DNA from 2 places in the Brucella oryzae genome. Region 2 is predicted to be linked to the other one. Evidence: riboswitches for the same ligand, from Rfam matches in the RefSeq annotation. Region 2 holds a riboswitch; the other holds the start of a gene.

Region 1 (9,128 bases), on a different contig from region 2:
AAGGTGTCCGTGGCTTGCGGCCAACTCATGTGCCTTGCGTGCCGAATCCACATCGATTGTGGAGCAGTCGATGAAAAGTGAGTCTTTTCGGGCTTTGGGCGCAATATCTTCATAGACGGAGAGAACGTGCTTTCCGGCTGGCAGCATGGTGATGACCACGTCGACGTCAGCGACTGCATCCTGCGCGCTCGAAGCTATCGAGAGGCCATTGGCCTTCGCCTCATCAAGATGTTGCGGCAAGAGGTCGAAGCCGCGGACGGTGTGACCGGCTTTCACGAGGTTGGCGGCCATCGGACCGCCCATATTGCCAAGGCCGATAAATGCTATTGTGGCCATAATGAATTCCTCCCTTGGCGGTTGTTAACTGGAAGTGCGTACATCTTATCCGAACGCCGTTTCACACTTTTCGGGATGCACTTTAAAATCAACGTCCGATCATCTGGCGCGCAATGATGACACGCATAATCTCGTTTGTACCCTCAAGAATCTGGTGCACGCGCAGATCGCGAACAAGCTTTTCGATCCCGTATTCATGCAGATATCCGTAGCCGCCGAAAAGCTGCAGTGCTTCGTTCGCCACATTGAAACCCGTATCGGTGACGAAGCGCTTGGCCATGGCGGACCATTTGCCCGCATCATGCGTTTTGCGGTCAAGCTTGCTGGCAGCAGTGTAAAGAAGCAGGCGTGACGCCGAGAGTTCGGTTTCCATGTCCGCCAGGCGGAATTGCAGTGCTTGAAAACGGTCAATAGTCTGGCCGAAGGCCTTGCGCTGACTGCAATAATCCAGTGACTTGTCGAGTGCTGATTGTGCGCCGCCGAGCGAGCAGGCGGCAATATTGAGCCGGCCGCCGTCAAGCCCTGCCATCGCTATGCGAAAGCCGGTGCCTTCTTCACCGAGAAGGTTTTCAACTGGAACGCGACAATTGTCGAAAACAACGGTTCTTGTCGGTTGTGCATTCCAGCCCATCTTGAATTCATTTGCGCCAAAAGAGAGGCCGGGTGCATCTTTTGGCACAACGATGGTGGAAATCCCCTTGGGACCGTCCTCGCCGGTACGCACCATAGTCACATAGACATCTGTGGCGCCTGCACCGGAAATGAACTGCTTGGAGCCGTTGAGAATATAATAGTCACCATCGCGTGTAGCGCGTGTTCTAAGCGCAGCCGCATCCGAACCTGATCCGGGCTCGGTCAGGCAGTAGCTGGCAAGCGATTCCATCGATGTAAGCTTCGGCAGCAAGCGTTGGCGCTGTTCGTTGTTGCCGAAAGTGTCGATCATCCATGCGGCCATGTTATGGATAGAGACAAAGGCCGAAAATGCGGGGCACGCGGTCGCCAGCGCTTCAAAAATAAGCACTGCATCCAGCCGCTTGAGTGCTGAGCCACCGACATCTTCATGTACATAGATGCCACCCATGCCGAGCGGACCGGTCTCTTGTAGTACATCGACCGGGAAATGTTTGTCACGATCCCATTGCAATGCATATGGGGCAATGCGATCACTGGCGAAGGCTCGCGCCATATCCTGAATGGCAAGCTGATCTTCATTCAGTTCGAACTGGTTCTGGTCGGCAGCATCCATGGTTTCCTCCCTGTAGCACCGCAGCTCTTCCCCCGGACTAGATCATAACGGTGGAGGGCTGCCAACGCTCCATTGGAATAATGTTGCTCACATTTGTAATAAACTGATGCGCATTTTTGCATAGACGTTCGTCGCGTGCGGTCCCGTTGCCAGCGAGTTCAGTTTAAGCTAGGCAGCAGTTTATGGCACGCGCAATCATGTTTCAGGGAACGGGTTCGGACGTCGGCAAAAGTGTTCTTGTTGCCGGATTATGCCGCGTCGCACGTAACCGTGGTCTCAATGTTCGCCCTTTCAAACCCCAAAACATGTCTAACAACGCGGCGGTTAGCGACGATGGCGGTGAAATCGGCAGAGCTCAGTGGTTGCAGGCACTGGCTTGTGGTGTACCGTCGTCTGTTCATATGAACCCGGTGCTTCTCAAGCCGCAGACTGACATGGGTAGTCAGGTCGTCGTACAGGGGCAGGTGCGGGGCGAAGCGCGTGGGCGCTATTATCAGGAGTTGAAACCGCAGCTCATGGCGGCTGTCATGGAATCCTTTGCCAGGATCAGCCAAGGCGCGGACCTTGTGCTTGTGGAAGGGGCGGGGTCGTCAGCTGAAATCAACCTGCGGGCTGGCGATATCGCCAATATGGGATTTGCCACGCAGGCCGATGTCCCGGTCGTTCTCGTTGGCGATATAGACAGGGGCGGCGTTATCGCTTCTCTCGTCGGCACGCACACTATTCTTTCCCAACAGGACCGCGCCATGGTTCGCGGATTTCTGATCAACAAGTTCCGGGGCGATATCTCGCTTTTTGATGACGGGCTGGCTGCCATTACCCAGTTTACCGGCTGGCGTTCTTTCGGCGTGGTTCCGTGGCTGAAAGCAGTATCGCGACTGCCAGCCGAGGATTCGGTTGTTCTTGAGCGTGCAGTACGCGGAAAAAAGAAGTCACTCGTGGTTGCGGTGCCTATGTTGCCGCGCATCGCCAATTTCGATGATCTTGATCCGCTAAAAACTGAATCGGATGTAGAAGTAGTCATGGTGCCGCCTGGATCGAGTATTCCCGGCGATGCGGGCCTTGTCATTCTGCCGGGAACAAAGTCTACGATAGCCGATATGCAGGCGGTTCGTGACAATGGCTGGGATCTGGAATTGTTTGCCCATGTGAAACGGGGCGGTTATGTGCTTGGTATCTGCGGTGGGTTCCAGATGCTTGGTCGCCACATCAGCGACCCGACCGGTATCGAGGGCCATGTGCGCGATATCGATGGGTTGGCGCTTCTCGATGTTGAAACGTTGATGGAACCTGAAAAAGTTGTCCGCAATGTGCAGGCGACCTCGATTCTCCATAATGTGCCGCTGGACGGATATGAAATTCATATCGGGCGCACGATCGGACAGGATATGGTGAGGCCATTTGCCCGTATTGGCGAGCATGATGATGGAGCGGTATCTCCAGATGGGCGGATCATGGGGACTTATCTTCATGGTGTTTTTAGTGCTGACGAGTTCCGTCGGAGATTTTTGCAGGGGCTTGGTGTGAGCGGTAGCCAGATGAGTTATCGTGCCAGTGTCGAGGCCGCGCTGGATGAACTGTCCGAGGAGCTGGAAGCCTGTCTCGATATCGATGCATTGTTTAATTTGAAATGAGGTAGTCAATCATCGGTCGCGATTGACGCCGATGGGGCGAAAGCCTAGTGTCAAAACCATGCAACAGGTCTTTGCCGGGACGAATCCCGGCGATACCAAAAAGGGAATGCGACGGACGGACCCAATCCGGGCGTCTTTATCGCAGCCGACCCCGCGACTGTAGAGCGGAGAGGGATGAAGCAAGCCGGGCAACCGGTAACCACTGGAAGCATTAAAGGCTTCTGGGAAGGTAGCTTCAATCCCCGCGACCCGTGAGCCAGGAGACCTGCCTGTTGCGTGAAGGCATAGAGCCTGAACCCCATGGGAGGTTTTTCCCTGCTGCCTGCACGGAGGTTGTCATGGCTGCACGTACTCAAGATTCTGTTTCCAGCACACTCGCAATGCCGCTTGCTGCCCGTCTGGGCACAGCTGTCGTTTCTCTGCTTCTCGGCGCGTTCCTGATTTACGGCGTAGGGCTTGCCCATTCCGATACGCTGCACGATTCAGCACACGATACGCGCCATTCTTATGGTTTTCCCTGCCACTGAGCAGCCTAACCTTTTTGAGAATTGAAGTTGAGCAAGGCTCGATGGCGGACGGCCATCGGCGCGAAATTGCTATTGAGGGACAGAAATGTTGATCCGTTATTTGTTGGCGACGCTTGCTGCCGGTCTTTTGGCCGGGCTGTTGATTACTCCAGCCATGTATTTGAAGACAGTACCGTTGATCCTGCAGGCCGAAACCTATGAAGATGCTGGCGGTGGTCACAGCCATGGCGAGGCGGAAGCCACGCCGCATGAACATGGTGCCACTGCCGCAGATGCTGAAGTAGAAGGAGCCGAACTGCCGTTCGGACGGTTGGGCAATACAATCCTTGCGAATCTCGTGGCAGGCGCGGGTTTTGCCTTGCTGCTCGGTGGCGTGGCCTTGCTTCTCGGGCGTCGCATTACGGCGCAGAACGGCATCTATTGGGGTGTTGCTGGCTTTTTTGCAGTCGCCTTTCTGCCCGCGTTGGGATTGTCACCGGAATTGCCGGCAATGCCGGCGGCCGATCTGGCCGAACGTCAGCTATGGTGGATTGCAACCGTGGTGCTGAGCGGTCTGGGGCTCTATCTCATCGTTTTACGCCAGGAAATCTGGGCGAAGATTCTTGGGCTAGTGCTGATTATGGCTCCGCATCTCTATGGTGCACCGCATCCGGAAGATATTTCGTCTCCCATTCCCGCGCTGCTTGCGTCGCAATATGCGGTCGCATCGCTGGCGACCAACCTGTTTATGTGGGCGGTGATCGGCCTCGCGCTCGGCTGGTTCATCCAGCACTATGCGTCGTCCGAGATTGAGGGTTGATGAAAATGGCTTCGCCGGGAAAATCGGTTCTGGTCCTTGGCGGAGCCCGTTCGGGCAAGTCATCCTATGCCGAGAAGATGGTCGTGTCCTCGGGGCTTCAGCCGCTCTATCTGGCAACAGGACGCGCCTTCGACAAGGAAATGGAAAGCCGCATAGCCATTCACCGCGACCGCCGTGGTTCAGAATGGCAGACGGTAGAGGAGCCGCTCGATCTCATTGGCGCACTAACATTGCATGTTGCTGCGGATCGGTTCGTGCTGGTTGATTGTTTGACCCTGTGGCTGACCAATCTGATGATGGCCGAGCGCGATATAGCAACTGAGACGGCAAGTCTTGTCGCTATGCTGCCGGACCTTGCCGGGTCTGTGGTTTTTGTTTCGAACGAAGTTGGACTTGGGATCGTGCCGGAAAATCGCATGGCACGGGAATTTCGCGATCATGCAGGCTTTCTGCACCAGGCAGTGGCCGCGGTTGCGGATGAAGTTTATTTCATGGCGGCAGGGCTGCCGCTCAAGATGAAGGGATAAATCGATGCAGGGACAGAAAATTCCCGCAACAGTCATCACCGGTTTTCTCGGATCGGGCAAAACGACGATGATCCGCAACCTGCTGGAAAACGCTGACGGAAAACGCATCGCGTTGATTATCAATGAGTTCGGTGATCTCGGTGTCGATGGCGGTATTCTGAAAGGTTGCGGTATCGAAGCATGCCGTGAAGAAGATGTGATTGAACTCAATAATGGTTGTATCTGCTGCACCGTTGCCGATGATTTCATCCCGACCATGACCAAGCTTCTGGATCGCGCTGATCGTCCAGATCATATTGTGATCGAGACCTCCGGCCTGGCATTGCCGCAGCCACTCGTCGCCGCATTCAACTGGCCGGAAATCAAGACGCAGGTAACCGTCGACGGTGTGGTAACCGTGATTGATGCGGCAGCCGTTGCCGAAGGTCGTTTTGCCGATGACCACGACAAGGTGGATGCACAGCGCGCAGCGGACGAATCTCTTGACCATGAAAGCCCTTTAGAGGAACTTTTTGAGGATCAGATTCATGCAGCCGATCTGATTGTCCTCAACAAGGCCGATCTGATTGACGCTTCAATGCTCGACGGTGTTAAGGCCGATGTGGCCGAGCGTTCGTCGCGCCGGGTGAATATGGTTCCTGCGAGCTTTGGCAAGCTTGGAGCTGACGTTTTGCTCGGCCTTGGCGTTGGCACTGAAGACGACATCACCAACCGCAAATCCCACCATGAAATCCATCATGCAGATGGACATGAGCACGATCATGACGAGTTCGAGAGCTTCGTGCTCGAAGCGGGCTCTGTGGCCGATCCCAAGCTGTTCACGGAAAAGCTGAAAGCGGTCATTGCGGAACACGATATTCTTCGCCTGAAGGGCTTTGTCGATGTGCCGGGCAAGCCGATGCGTCTGGTCGTGCAGGCAGTCGGCCCACGCATCGAGCATTATTTCGACCGTCCATGGGGCAAGGATGAGGCGCGATCCACGCGACTGGTCGTGATCGGGCTGCACGACATCGATGAAGCAGCCATCGCCAAGGCCGTGAAAGACGCTGTCTGACCAATGCATCTTCTTCTTGCCCAGAAAGGAACAATCAGCGACGGCAATGAAGCCGTCGATCTCGGCCAGACGCCGGGAGAGATATTGTTCCTTTCCGCTGCCGATACCGAACTGGCCAGTTTGGCGTCGGCACACAGACTTGCGCCGGATTTGCCAAGCTTGCGACTGGCCAATTTCTTGAGTCTTACCCATCCCATGTCGGTGGACGCTTATGTGGAGCGTACTGCCAGATATGCGAGCCTCATCGTGGTGCGCATCATTGGTGGCGAGACATACTGGCCTTACGGGTTGGAAGCGCTGCATGCTTGCGCACTCAATCACGGTATCAAGATTGCCGTATTGCCGGGAGACGACAAGCCGGATCACGGGCTGGACCGGTTTTCGACGATCTCTGCGCACGAGCGAAATGAACTCTGGCAGTATCTGATCGAGGGCGGGGCTGCGAATACCGGCGCATTCCTTCACTACTGCGCTGCGCTGATTGCGGGTTCCGAGAAGCCGGAAAGTGCTGCACCTCTGCTCAAGGCTGGTCTGTGGTGGCCGGGAGAGCATGTCTTGTCGCTGGACAGCATCCGCAAGCACTGGAGCGATGCAAACGCACCTGTCGCGGGCATTATTTTTTATCGGGCGCTGGTGCAAAGCGGACAGACGCAGCCCGTCGATGCGCTGATTGCTGCTTTGCAGGCAAAGGGCCTCAATCCGCTTCCGATATTCGTTTCGAGCCTCAAGGATCGATTGTCTGCCGCGGTCGTCGACGGTCTGTTCGAGGATTGTCCGCCGGATATCGTTTTGAATGCCACGGGGTTTGCAATTTCTTCGCCGGGGGCGGAGCGCAAGCCGACTGTACTCGATAAGCGCGGCAATATGGTGTTGCAGGTGATTTTCTCCGGCACGCCGAAGGCAGTTTGGGAAACATCACAGCAGGGCTTGTTGGCGCGCGATCTGGCGATGAATGTCGCTTTGCCCGAAGTGGACGGACGTGTGCTTTCGCGTGCCGTATCCTTCAAGTCTGCAAAACAGTTCGATGCGGCAGTGGAAGCGAATATCGTGACACACGAGCCGCATGAAAACCGCGTGGGCTTTGTGGCGCAACTTGCTGCAAACTGGGTGCGTTTGAAGCGGAAATCACCTGATGAAAGACGTGTTGCGCTTATCCTCGCGAATTATCCGAACCGTGACGGACGGCTTGGAAACGGGGTAGGGCTCGATACGCCAGCCGGAACGGTTGAAGTACTGCACGCTATGGCGAAGGGCGGCTATCCCGTCGCTGACCTGCCCGTGGACGGTGATGCATTGATGCGTGCGTTGACGGCAGGCCCGACCAATGCTGCGCGTGACGGACGTGAGATTCGCGAAACGATTTCACTGAATCAATACAAGGCTTTCTTTGAAAGACTTCCCATTGCGATTCAGAAGGAAATCGAAGGCCGCTGGGGTGCGCCGGAAAATGACCCTTATTTTGCGCAGGAACTTGTCGCTTTCGCATTGCCGTTGATGCGGTTGGGTGAAACCTTCGTAGGCATTCAGCCTGCGCGCGGTTACAACATCGATCCGAAAGAGACTTATCACTCGCCTGATCTGGTGCCGCCGCACGGCTATATTGCTTTCTACGCTTTTCTGCGTGAGGTCGCAGGTATCAATGCCATTGTGCATATGGGCAAGCATGGAAATCTGGAGTGGTTGCCGGGGAAGGCGCTAGCGCTGTCCGAAAACTGCTATCCCGAGGTCGTACTCGGTCCCATGCCGCATATCTATCCGTTCATCGTGAATGATCCGGGCGAAGGCACGCAAGCCAAGCGTCGCGCCAGCGCGGTCATCATCGACCATCTGACGCCGCCGCTCACGCGTGCTGAAAGTTATGGGCCGCTGAAAGACCTTGAAGCGCTGGTGGACGAATATTACGAGGCCTCCGGCGTCGATCCGCGCCGCCTGCTGAGGCTGAAAGGGCAGATACTCGATCTCGTGCGCGATATCGGGCTTGATCGCGATGCGGGTATTCACGACCATGACGATGAAGATATGGCGCTGCAAAAGCTCGACGCCTATCTTTGTGATCTCAAGGAAATGCAGATACGCGACGGGTTGCATATTTTCGGGCTCGCGCCTGAAGGCAGGTTACTGACCGACCTTCTGGTGGCGCTGGCGCGTGTGCCGCGCGGCATTCCGGTTTCGCTTGGCGGCGCGTTGGGCGACCAGAGCCTGCAACGCGCCATTGCCGCCGATGCGGGGCTTGGTGAAAGTTTCGACCCGCTGGACTGCACGATGGCGGCGCCATGGGCAGGCACGAAGCCGGAAATGCTGCTTGCCGCCAGTCCCGCAACATGGCGCATCGCGGGCGATACGGTTGAACGCATCGAAATTCTTGCCGCGCAACTGGTGGCGGGCGAAGTGCCATGCCCGGAAGGCTGGACACAGACGCGGGCTGTGCTGCAATCTATCGAAGAGCAATTGCGACCCATGGTCGTTTCGTGCGGGCCTTCGGAAATTGAAGGTTTTCTGACGGCCCTTTCAGGCCGCTTCGTGCCGCCGGGGCCATCGGGCGCGCCGACACGCGGGCGACCGGATGTTCTGCCGACGGGACGCAATTTCTTTTCGACTGACAGCCGCGCCGTGCCGACACCGGCGGCATGGGAACTCGGACGCAAATCGGCGGAGCTCCTGATTACCCGCTACACGCAGGATCATGGTGAATGGCCGACATCGTTCGGCCTGACCGCGTGGGGCACATCGAATATGCGCACGGGCGGCGATGACATTGCGCAGGCCTTGGCGCTGATCGGTGTCAAGCCGGTATGGGATATGGCGTCACGCCGGGTAACCGGATACGAAATTGTTCCGATTGCAAAGCTTGGCCGTCCACGCGTCGATGTGACATTGCGCATTTCTGGATTTTTCCGCGATGCGTTTCCAGAACAGATTGCACTATTCGATAAGGCTGCGCGCGCAGTGGGAGCCCTTGATGAGGATGCGGAAGATAATCCGGTCGCAGCACGCATGCGGATTGA
Region 2 (9,128 bases):
GGGATTATCTTCAGGAATTCGGTATTAACCACACGATATACGATCCACTTTGCGGTGCCGAGATTGAAAAGCTGTTCGACCCTCGCACAAGGCTCGTCTGGGTGGAAAGTCCCGGATCGACCAGTCTTGAGGTGCAGGATTTGCCGGCAATCGTTCAGGCGGCACATCGCGCGGGTATATTGGTCGGCTGTGACAATACCTGGGCGTCACCGCTTTTATGCAAGCCATTGGCGCTCGGTGCGGATTTTGTCGTCGAGGCACTGACAAAATATGTTGGCGGCCATGCGGACGTGCTGATGGGCTCGGTCAGCATGCGTGAAGAAGTCCATGCCGAAAGATTGCGTGGTTGGCTGCGGTCAATGGGCATAGGCGTTTCTCCCGATGATTGCTCGCTTGTCCTGCGTGGGCTGGAGACAATGGGGGTACGCCTTGCGCATGTGGGCCGCATAGCAGCCGACATCGCACATAAGATCGGTCTTTCCACTGCTGTACAGCAGGTGCTTCACCCGTCTCTTCCAAATCATCCCGGCCATGCAAGTTTTCTGCGCGATTTCAGCGGTGCGAGCGGCTTGTTCAGCGTCGAACTGAAGCCTGAGGCCGCCCCTTTCCTTAGCTCAGCTCTGGATGGGCTGAAATGCTTTGCAATCGGTGCTTCATGGGGTGGAACCCATAGTCTCCTTGCGCCGATTACGCTGGTCCGTGGCGGTGATTCCGCTTTGCCGCAGCAGGAGCGCACTTATCTAAGGATCAGTATCGGCCTCGAAGACTCTGACGATATCTGGGACGATCTGAATATGATTTTTTATCGCCTGGAGCGCGAACTCCAGAACCTCTCGCATCCATTGAAAACTACTGTAAGGAACTGACAAATGACCGTCAAAAGACATGTCCAGACACCCATCATGCATCGTGTTGTCGAGGCCGGTGGCTTGGTTTTTATCGGCGGCACAACCGCTGATGATAAGAGCGCGGATATAAGCGGCCAGACCAGCCAGATACTATCGAAGCTCGAGAACTTCCTGCAACAGGGAGGAAGCGACAGGGATCATGTGGTACAGGCGACAATCTATCTTTCCGACTTGTCACTGAAGGCTGCAATGAATGAAGTATGGACCAGTTGGTTTAAGCCAGACAATCTTCCGGCACGCGCTGCCGTCGGGGTCGCGGAACTCGCAAAGGGTACTTTGGTCGAGATCACCTTTGTTGCCGCTAAAATCTGAACAATTTGAATAGAGAGGCAAGCACGCATTGCTTGCCGATACGCCATATGGAACACAAGACAAGGAATATCTGCGATGCTTGGTATCGGCGACACATTGCCTGAATTCGAAGTGACAGGCGTGAAACCCGGTTTTCATACAATTGAAGAGAATGGTGAAAGCGCATTTGAAACGCTGACACGCGATAGTTTTCCAGGAAAATGGAAAGTCATCTTTTTCTATCCGAAAGATTTCACCTTTGTTTGCCCGACCGAGATTGCCGCATTCGCAAGGCTGGCGGATGAATTCGCTGATCGGGATGCCGTCATTCTGGGTGGTTCGACGGATAATGAATTTTGCAAGCTGGCCTGGCGGCGCGATCATTCAGATCTCCATCGCCTGCCAATCTGGTCTTTTGCCGATAGCAATGGCAGTCTTGTCGATGGACTGGGTGTACGCGCACCGGAAGGTGTCGCATACCGATATACCCTTATCGTCGATCCGGAACATATCATTCAGCACGTCTATGCGACCAATCTGAACGTCGGACGCAATCCAACGGATACGCTGCGGGTTCTTGACGCCCTGCAGACAGATGAACTGTGTGCCTGTAACCGCCAGCCCGGCGGGGAAACAATCAGTGTTGCCGCTTGATGCCAAGGCCTTCCAATGCCACTTGATACGGTTATGGTAAGCGGTGATGTGGATGACAGAGCGGTATGACCCAAGGTTGCACCGCGCTATATTGGACCGCTCGTATTGCGTTGGCAATTTTGCTAACCAAAGACAGCCAGATGGCTCGTAATGGCGAGGCCGAAAAAAGAAAATGGTATTGTGATGGAACAGACCTATTCGACATGGCATCTGAGTGCCAGCAATGAGGCAGCAATGGAAGATATCCATACACCTTATTGGCGCCATTTCATCAATGCCGTTCCCGAGCAGGACTTGTCCGGCTCTACCCTTCTCGATTTTGGCTGTAACCGTGGCGGCTTTTTACGCCTGTTGCACAAGATGCGTCCGTTTACGCGGGGGGTCGGTATAGACATTGCTTCAGCGTCGATCAGCGATGCAAACAATCTGGCGGGAGATTATCCCGTCAGCTATTTCGTGGGCAGTGATCCAACTCAGCTCGACGCAGCGTTCGATCTGGCGTTCAGCTATGAGGTTATCTATCTCTTGCAGGATCTTTCGGAGCATGCACGCCAGATGAAAGCGGCACTGCGGGAAAATGGCGTTTATTATGCAGTCACCGGCTGCCACACCGAAAGCCCGCTCTGGAACCGGCGCAGGGATGTTATCGCGACGCGCAGCAATACACGTGTTCCAAGTTACTCTCCTGATGATTACATCAATGCCTTTGCGGATTGCGGTTTCAAGGTAACGTTGCGCCGATTTGGCTTTACCGATTTCGCACCACCGCCTGGCGATAGAAAGTTCCATCCCGGAATCATGGACGCCTTGACCTATAATGCCGAGGAAAAGATTTTATTCCGCTTCGCGAAATAAAACGCGCCGGCTTCGACCTTTAAAAATGTCATCGGCTATCCAGAAATGACGGCCGCTTTTTTAACGTTTGACATAATTCCGCCGAATATCTATTATTCTATAGTTAGATAGAATATTGGATTCTGACATATGGTTACAAACAAGGAACTGGAAGCTGCAGCGTCAATGTTCAAGGCGTTGTCAGACCCGCTAAGGCTTAAAACCCTGATAACCCTCTCTGAAAAAGAGTGCAGTGTCAGCGAGTTGTCCGAGATCGAAGATGAAAAGATCGGCACCGTTTCGGCCCGGCTAAAGGTTCTTCTTGCCGCACGGTTGGTTCAGCGGCGAAAGGAAGGTCAGAACGCCATTTACTCTATTGTCGATCATCATGTCCTCGCCATGGTCAACAATGCCATTGACCATGCATGCGAAAATCACTGAACGAAGAGAAGGGTGATATAATGACCAATTGTAATCTGCCTCATCATGCAAATCATGACCATCAGCATGGCCCGAACTGTGGTCACATTGCGGTGAAGCATAATAATCATATCGACTATCTTCACGATGGTCATCTGCATCATCCCCATGGTGATCATGTCGACGAACATGTCATCGAAATCAGCGCCACAAATCCAGATGGATGTAAGCCATTGACAGATTCCGTCGGTCATGACCACGACCATGTTCACGGGCCAAATTGCGGCCATGAGGCAGTTCCTCATGGTGATCACATCGATTATTTGGTGAATGGGCGTTTGCATCATCAGCATGGTGACCATTGCGACGATCATGGTCCGCTGGAACTAGGAAGCGCTTGAGTTCAGATCAAAGCAATTTATGCTTATAGGCAAGAAATCTTAAAAGCGCCGTGCGCCCGGAGGGTCGCACGGCGCTTGATATTGTTCAGATAATAATCGCGTTCAAAAATCCTTTTCATGTTTCGCGTTTCTGCCTTGAGGTTCTTCACATGCGGGGCAAACCATGGCTGAGTGCTGCTGTTCGATCCGACCAATTGGGCGTCCTCTGCTGGAGGTGCGCAAGGGCGAATGATGGGCCGTGCCGTTGGCTATGGACGAAGCCCGGATGACATCGTCATCCTGCCAGGTATCAGCGCAGCGATTGGATCCACAACGAGAGAAACAGAATTGGTCTGGGAAGAGCTCGAGGCTTTAACCAGCACGGTGGTTGGCCTGACACGTCTTTCGGCGAGGTTTGCCGGCCATGATCTTAGTGGCGTCCCGCTTGATCGGCCGCTGACAACGAACGATTTTCCTGATCTCAATGAGGTGGAGGCCTCGAAAAGCCGCGTGATCGGCTACATCGACATGACGCTCAGAGAAAGCCTGCACTTAGGCAGTTGCTTCGGAAATTGGCTGGTGCGCGGCGACACTTCGTTGCAACAGGAACGCCAAAACAGGTCGCTGACACCATCGAAGACTGGTTCAAAACCGGAGCCGCTGATGGTTTCAACGTGATGCCCCCATCTTCAACAGCCAGCTTGCATTGTTCGCGGAGGAAGTCGTTCCAGTCCTTCAGAAGCGCGGTCTGTTCCGTAAAGAATACGAAGGGAGCACGCTACGGTCGCATTTTGGCCTCGGCGCTGTTGTGCGGCCTCAACAGCTCGCAAGGTCTGCTTAGCTGTTGATTGCCGCGCTGAAATGCCTGACATATGACTGCATAGTCCGACCACGGTTCGCGCGCAAACAACCTTGGAGAACCAACTGTCATCACGGGGTCAACAACATCGTGCTGAACATGACCTCGCCGAAATTCGCCCATGCTATGCGGTTCGCACTGACTCAAGATGATTTCGCTCTTCCGCGCGGCAGAGCATGGTAATCCCGGTTCTGAACGTTGTGGTGGGTGCTTGAGCTTCCATTCGTGCGTTGGACCAGATTTTGAACAGGTTCCAGATTGCGGTGTTGTCATTTCCTTTCGGAGCCAAGGCGGCTCCAAAAGGAAACAGATCGTCGCAGGTCAGGCCGTAGCCTTATGGTCCGCGCCTTCGGCCAGCGTTTTCAGCAGGCCGCAAGCACCATGTTGTTGATAGCGCCGATCCAGCCGCGCCGCTCGGGATTGATCTCGCCGTCCGGCCAGAAGGCGACCCGCTCGCCCACCGTGCTGGCCAAAAGATCGAAAATGCCCTCGACGCTATCGGCGGGGATGCCGCCGGAGAACATGACGTTCTGGCATAGCTGACACATTTGGTCTTTTTGTTGAAGAAGCGATACAGGCAATCTTCGGCCTTTAAGCTGAAGACTCGTTATTGCCGTAATAGAGTTTGCCGAGTTGGATGGGACCGCGTCCCTGACTGCGGCGGTGGATATTCGTGTCACGCAAGGAATAAACGCAGTCGCAATATTCTTGCTGGTAGAATTCCTCGCGCTTGGAAATCTCGATCATCCGGGCAGAGCCGCCGCCTTTACGCCAGTTATAGTCCCAATAGGACAGGCCCTCGTAGGGTGCCGCGGCGCGTTTGCCGCAATCGTTGATCTGCGCCATGTTTTTCCAGCGCGAGATGCCGAGCGACGAAGTCATCATCGGAAAACCGTTCTCATGGGCATAAAGGGCGGTCCGTTCGAAGCGCATGTCAAAACACATGGTACAACGAATGCCGCGTTCCGGTTCCCATTCCATTCCCTTTGCTCGGGCGAACCAGTTGTCCTTGTCATAATCGGCATCAATGAACGCAACGCCGTGTTTTTCGGCAAAGCGGATATTCTCGTCCTTGCGCAGTAGATATTCCCGCTCGGGGTGGATATTGGGATTGTAGAAGAAAATCGTATAGTCGATGCCGGAGGCCAGCATTGCTTCCATCACTTCGCCGGAGCAGGGGGCGCAACAGGAGTGCAGGAGCACTCTCTTCTCGTCGCCGGGCAGGGTCAATTCGGGGCTTTGAACTTCCATCATCGCGACACACCTTAAAGCCGGCCGCAGGCATAGCGGCCGGATAAACGAACAAACGCTCCGTATCAATCAATGTACGAAGCGACGGTATCACCCTTACGGAAAGGCCGCTCCTGACACGCTGCCCGCAGTCAGAACAGGTGAACGATCCGGGCAGGTTTCCTGACTTGCGGTTCTTCGCTCTTCCCGGCGTACTGTGCGCCAGTGGCATATCGGGTTGGCTCGCCGTCTACAGTTGCGGGAGCAGCTCCGGATTTGGACATGGCCCTGACCGGATTCCCTTTTACCTGGAGTTTCCTCCGGCACCTAGATCATTATGAGAAACAGCACAAGCGCCAGCGACTGTCAATTTCAATCGTTAGGCCATGCTGTCTGGCTGAGTTTACCTACCTGCGCGACCTAATGCCGATAATGCATGTAAGGTGGGCGGGTGGGAAATGCAGGCGCGAAGAATTCAATTTCTTCGTCTATAACTTAAAGATATAAACATTTCTTTATGTGCTCTTGACATTATGTGCCCGATGCATGAAGAGTAACGATGCTTAGGTTCTCCGGTTGTCGCTTTTGACATGCCGGGGCTAAGAGGGAAGTCGGTGCCCCGTCTCATTCGGGAAAGCCGGCGCTGCCCCCGCAACTGTAAGCGGTGAGCGGATGTCCAGAATGTCACTGGGGTTTAACCCGGGAAGACGGACGAAAGCTATGACCCGCGAGCCAGGAGACCTGCCTTTGCAAAATAACGTCCACGGGCGGGGTGTCCCGGTGTGCCGTAGCGAAGGCCGCGTAGCGGTCTTTATTGCTATGCGTTCGCTGACCCATGCCCCCAACTTTTTGGGGTGAGTCATGTCTCAAACCGCAACTCCAGTCGCCGCAAAAGGCGGGTCACTTGTCGATTACCAGGAAATCACGGGGCATAACGACATTACGTTTCGCCTCAAGTCCCTTCGTTTTGACGAAAACTATCACCCCTCAGACACCACGCGTATCACGACCAACTTTGCTAATTTGGCCCGAGGGGAGAATCGCCAAGAGAACCTCCGTAATGCTCTGAGGATGGTCGACAATCGGTTCAACGCTTTGGCGCATTGGGATAATCCGAAGGCGATCGTTATTCTGTGGAACTTGAAATCATTTCGGTCGAAATCAATATCGATGCGGAAGGCAATAGGGATGCTTTCCCACTGATTGAAATTCTGAAAACGAATATCGTCGATCGGAAGACAAATGAACGCATCGAAGGCATTGTTGGGAACAACTTCTCTTCTTATGTTCGAGATTACGACTTTAGCGTCGTTCTGCCCGACTATAACAAGGAACGCTCCACGTTCAGCGTTCCAGAGAACTTCGGCGATCTGCATGGGAAACTATTCAAATGTTTCCTTAACTCAAATGCATACAATGAGCATTTTCGGAAACCACCAGTTATCTGCTTAAGCGCTTCAAGCAGTAAGACCTATCACCGGACTGGTAATTACCATCCGGTGCTGGGCGCAGAATATCAGCAAAACGAATTATCTTTGACTGATCAATATTTTCAAAAAATGGGATTGCAGGTACGCTTCTTCATGCCGCCAAACAGTGTTGCGCCTTTCGCTTTCTATTTTGTTGGCAACCTCCTTGATGACTATACCAATCTTGAGCTTATTGGCACAATCAGCACGATGGAAACTTTTCAGAAGATCTATCGGCCCGAGATTTACAATGCCAATTCGGTAGCTGGGGCTTGCTTTCAGCCAAGCCTGAAACACGAAGACTATTCACTGACACGCATTGTCTATGATCGCGAAGAGCGAAGCCGACTGGCCGTTGAGCAGGGACGATTCGCTCAGGAACAATTCATGACGCCGTATAAGACCGTCCTGGAGCAATGGTCTGCCAATTACACCCTTTGATGAGCCAAAAGATAAGGTTACCTATCATGAAAAGACTATTGCCTACGTCGACCGCTGGCAGTTTGCCAAAGCCTTCCTGGCTTGCAGAACCTGAGAAGCTTTGGTCCCCATGGAAGCTGCAAGATGATAAATTGATCGAGGGCAAACGGGATGCCTTGCGTTTGGCACTATATGATCAGCAGCAGGCGGGCATTGATATCGTTAGTGACGGCGAACAGACGCGTCAGCATTTTGTCACGACATTTATCGAGCACCTTGATGGTGTTGACTTTGAAAAGCGTGAAACGGTCAGAATCCGCAATCGTTATGATGCCAGTGTGCCGACAGTCGTTGGCGCTGTGTCTCGGCCGAAGCCGGTTTTTGTTGAAGACGCCAGGTTTTTACGTAAACAAACTGCTCAGCCGATCAAGTGGGCTCTTCCGGGTCCAATGACCATGATCGATACTCTTTATGATGTTCACTATAAAAGCCGCGAGAAGTTGGCGTGGGAGTTCGCGAAGATACTCAATGAAGAAGCTAAAGAACTGGAGGCTGCTGGCGTCGATATCATCCAGTTCGATGAGCCTGCGTTCAATGTGTTCTTTGACGATGTCAATGATTGGGGTGTTCCTACCCTTGAGAAGGCAATCGAAGGTCTCAAATGCGAAACGGCCGTTCATATTTGCTATGGATACGGAATTAAGGCCAACACTGATTGGAAAAAGACACTTGGTTCTGAGTGGCGACAGTATGAGGAATCTTTCCCCAAGCTGCAAAAGTCCAACATCGACCTGATCTCGCTGGAATGTCAAAACTCACATGTTCCGATAGATTTGATTGAACTTCTCCGAGGCAAGAAGGTGATGGTCGGGGCTATTGATGTTGCGACCCAAACCGTTGAGACTCCCGAGGAAGTTGCCAACACTCTGCGAAAAGCACTTCAGTTTGTTGATGCTGACAAGCTTTATCCCTGCACCAATTGCGGGATGGCTCCGCTGCCGCGACAAGTAGCACGCGGCAAATTAAGTGCATTGGGTGCAGGTGCTGAAATCATCAGAAGAGAGCTTTCGGCATAATCCTTGCTGAATGACATGAGGCCGACATGAACGTTATGAACCACCGCTTCGAAAATGTAGATAAAACTGCGTTTCGTAATGGCATGTCGCGCCTCGGCTCCGCCGTCAGCGTTGTTACAACGATATATGAAGGCAAGAGATACGGCTTTACAGCTTCAGCAGTCTGTAGCGTTAGCGATACACCAGCAACACTTCTCGTCTGTCTCAATCGCGGAAGCTCTTGCTTTCAAGCCTTTGAACGTGCCCGCCACCTCTGCGTCAACACGCTTATGCCAGGGCAGGAGGACATCTCAGACCACTTTGGCGGAAGACTTCCAACGAAAGACCGTTTTGCGATAGGGAATTGGCGGGAAGGTCTGACGGGTACTCCGGTCTTGGAAAACGCGTCTGTCAGCTTTGAGTGCGAACTGACCAATGCGGTTGATGAGGCAACGCATCGCATCTTCTTCGGGCGCGTGATCGATATTCGTGAACACGAGGAACAGGCAACACTGCTCTATTGCATGCGTCGCTATCTCAATGGCTAGCCAGCTGATACGAGGGCTCCCTTAATCCCAGAGTTTCTGAATGCATCCCGCAAAGTCCCA

The links. A riboswitch is a leader RNA that binds a small molecule or an ion and turns the genes downstream of it on or off. The one in region 2 is predicted to bind cobalamin.
Region 1: linked by a shared signal. The riboswitch ahead of JNC70_RS08600 (CbtB domain-containing protein) and the one ahead of JNC70_RS15940 (epoxyqueuosine reductase QueH) in region 2 are both predicted to bind cobalamin.

Annotation. Positions count from the first base shown of each region.
Region 1 covers NZ_JBHEEO010000006.1:207,730-216,857, forward strand. Annotated here, with positions in the region: gene mmsB (3-hydroxyisobutyrate dehydrogenase) at 1-336, opposite strand, end outside; gene JNC70_RS08590 (isobutyryl-CoA dehydrogenase) at 425-1,582, opposite strand; gene JNC70_RS08595 (cobyric acid synthase) at 1,765-3,216, shown strand; cobalamin riboswitch at 3,265-3,503, shown strand; gene JNC70_RS08600 (CbtB domain-containing protein) at 3,555-3,743, shown strand; gene JNC70_RS08605 (CbtA family protein) at 3,829-4,542, shown strand; gene cobU (bifunctional adenosylcobinamide kinase/adenosylcobinamide-phosphate guanylyltransferase) at 4,548-5,069, shown strand; gene cobW (cobalamin biosynthesis protein CobW) at 5,074-6,123, shown strand; gene cobN (cobaltochelatase subunit CobN) at 6,127-9,128, shown strand, end outside.
Region 2 covers NZ_JBHEEO010000016.1:11,721-20,848, forward strand. Annotated here, with positions in the region: partial or broken gene JNC70_RS15900 (trans-sulfuration enzyme family protein) at 1-866, shown strand, start outside; gene JNC70_RS15905 (RidA family protein) at 870-1,220, shown strand; gene JNC70_RS15910 (peroxiredoxin) at 1,296-1,853, shown strand; gene JNC70_RS15915 (class I SAM-dependent methyltransferase) at 2,004-2,708, shown strand; gene JNC70_RS15920 (ArsR/SmtB family transcription factor) at 2,874-3,128, shown strand; gene JNC70_RS15925 (hypothetical protein) at 3,122-3,397, opposite strand; gene JNC70_RS15930 (hypothetical protein) at 3,737-4,165, shown strand; gene JNC70_RS15935 (hypothetical protein) at 4,709-4,894, opposite strand; gene JNC70_RS15940 (epoxyqueuosine reductase QueH) at 4,938-5,600, opposite strand; cobalamin riboswitch at 5,733-5,922, opposite strand; cobalamin riboswitch at 6,125-6,339, shown strand; partial or broken gene JNC70_RS15945 (DUF1852 domain-containing protein) at 6,516-7,486, shown strand; gene JNC70_RS15950 (methionine synthase) at 7,513-8,541, shown strand; gene JNC70_RS15955 (flavin reductase) at 8,568-9,068, shown strand; gene JNC70_RS15960 (methylenetetrahydrofolate reductase) at 9,109-9,128, shown strand, end outside.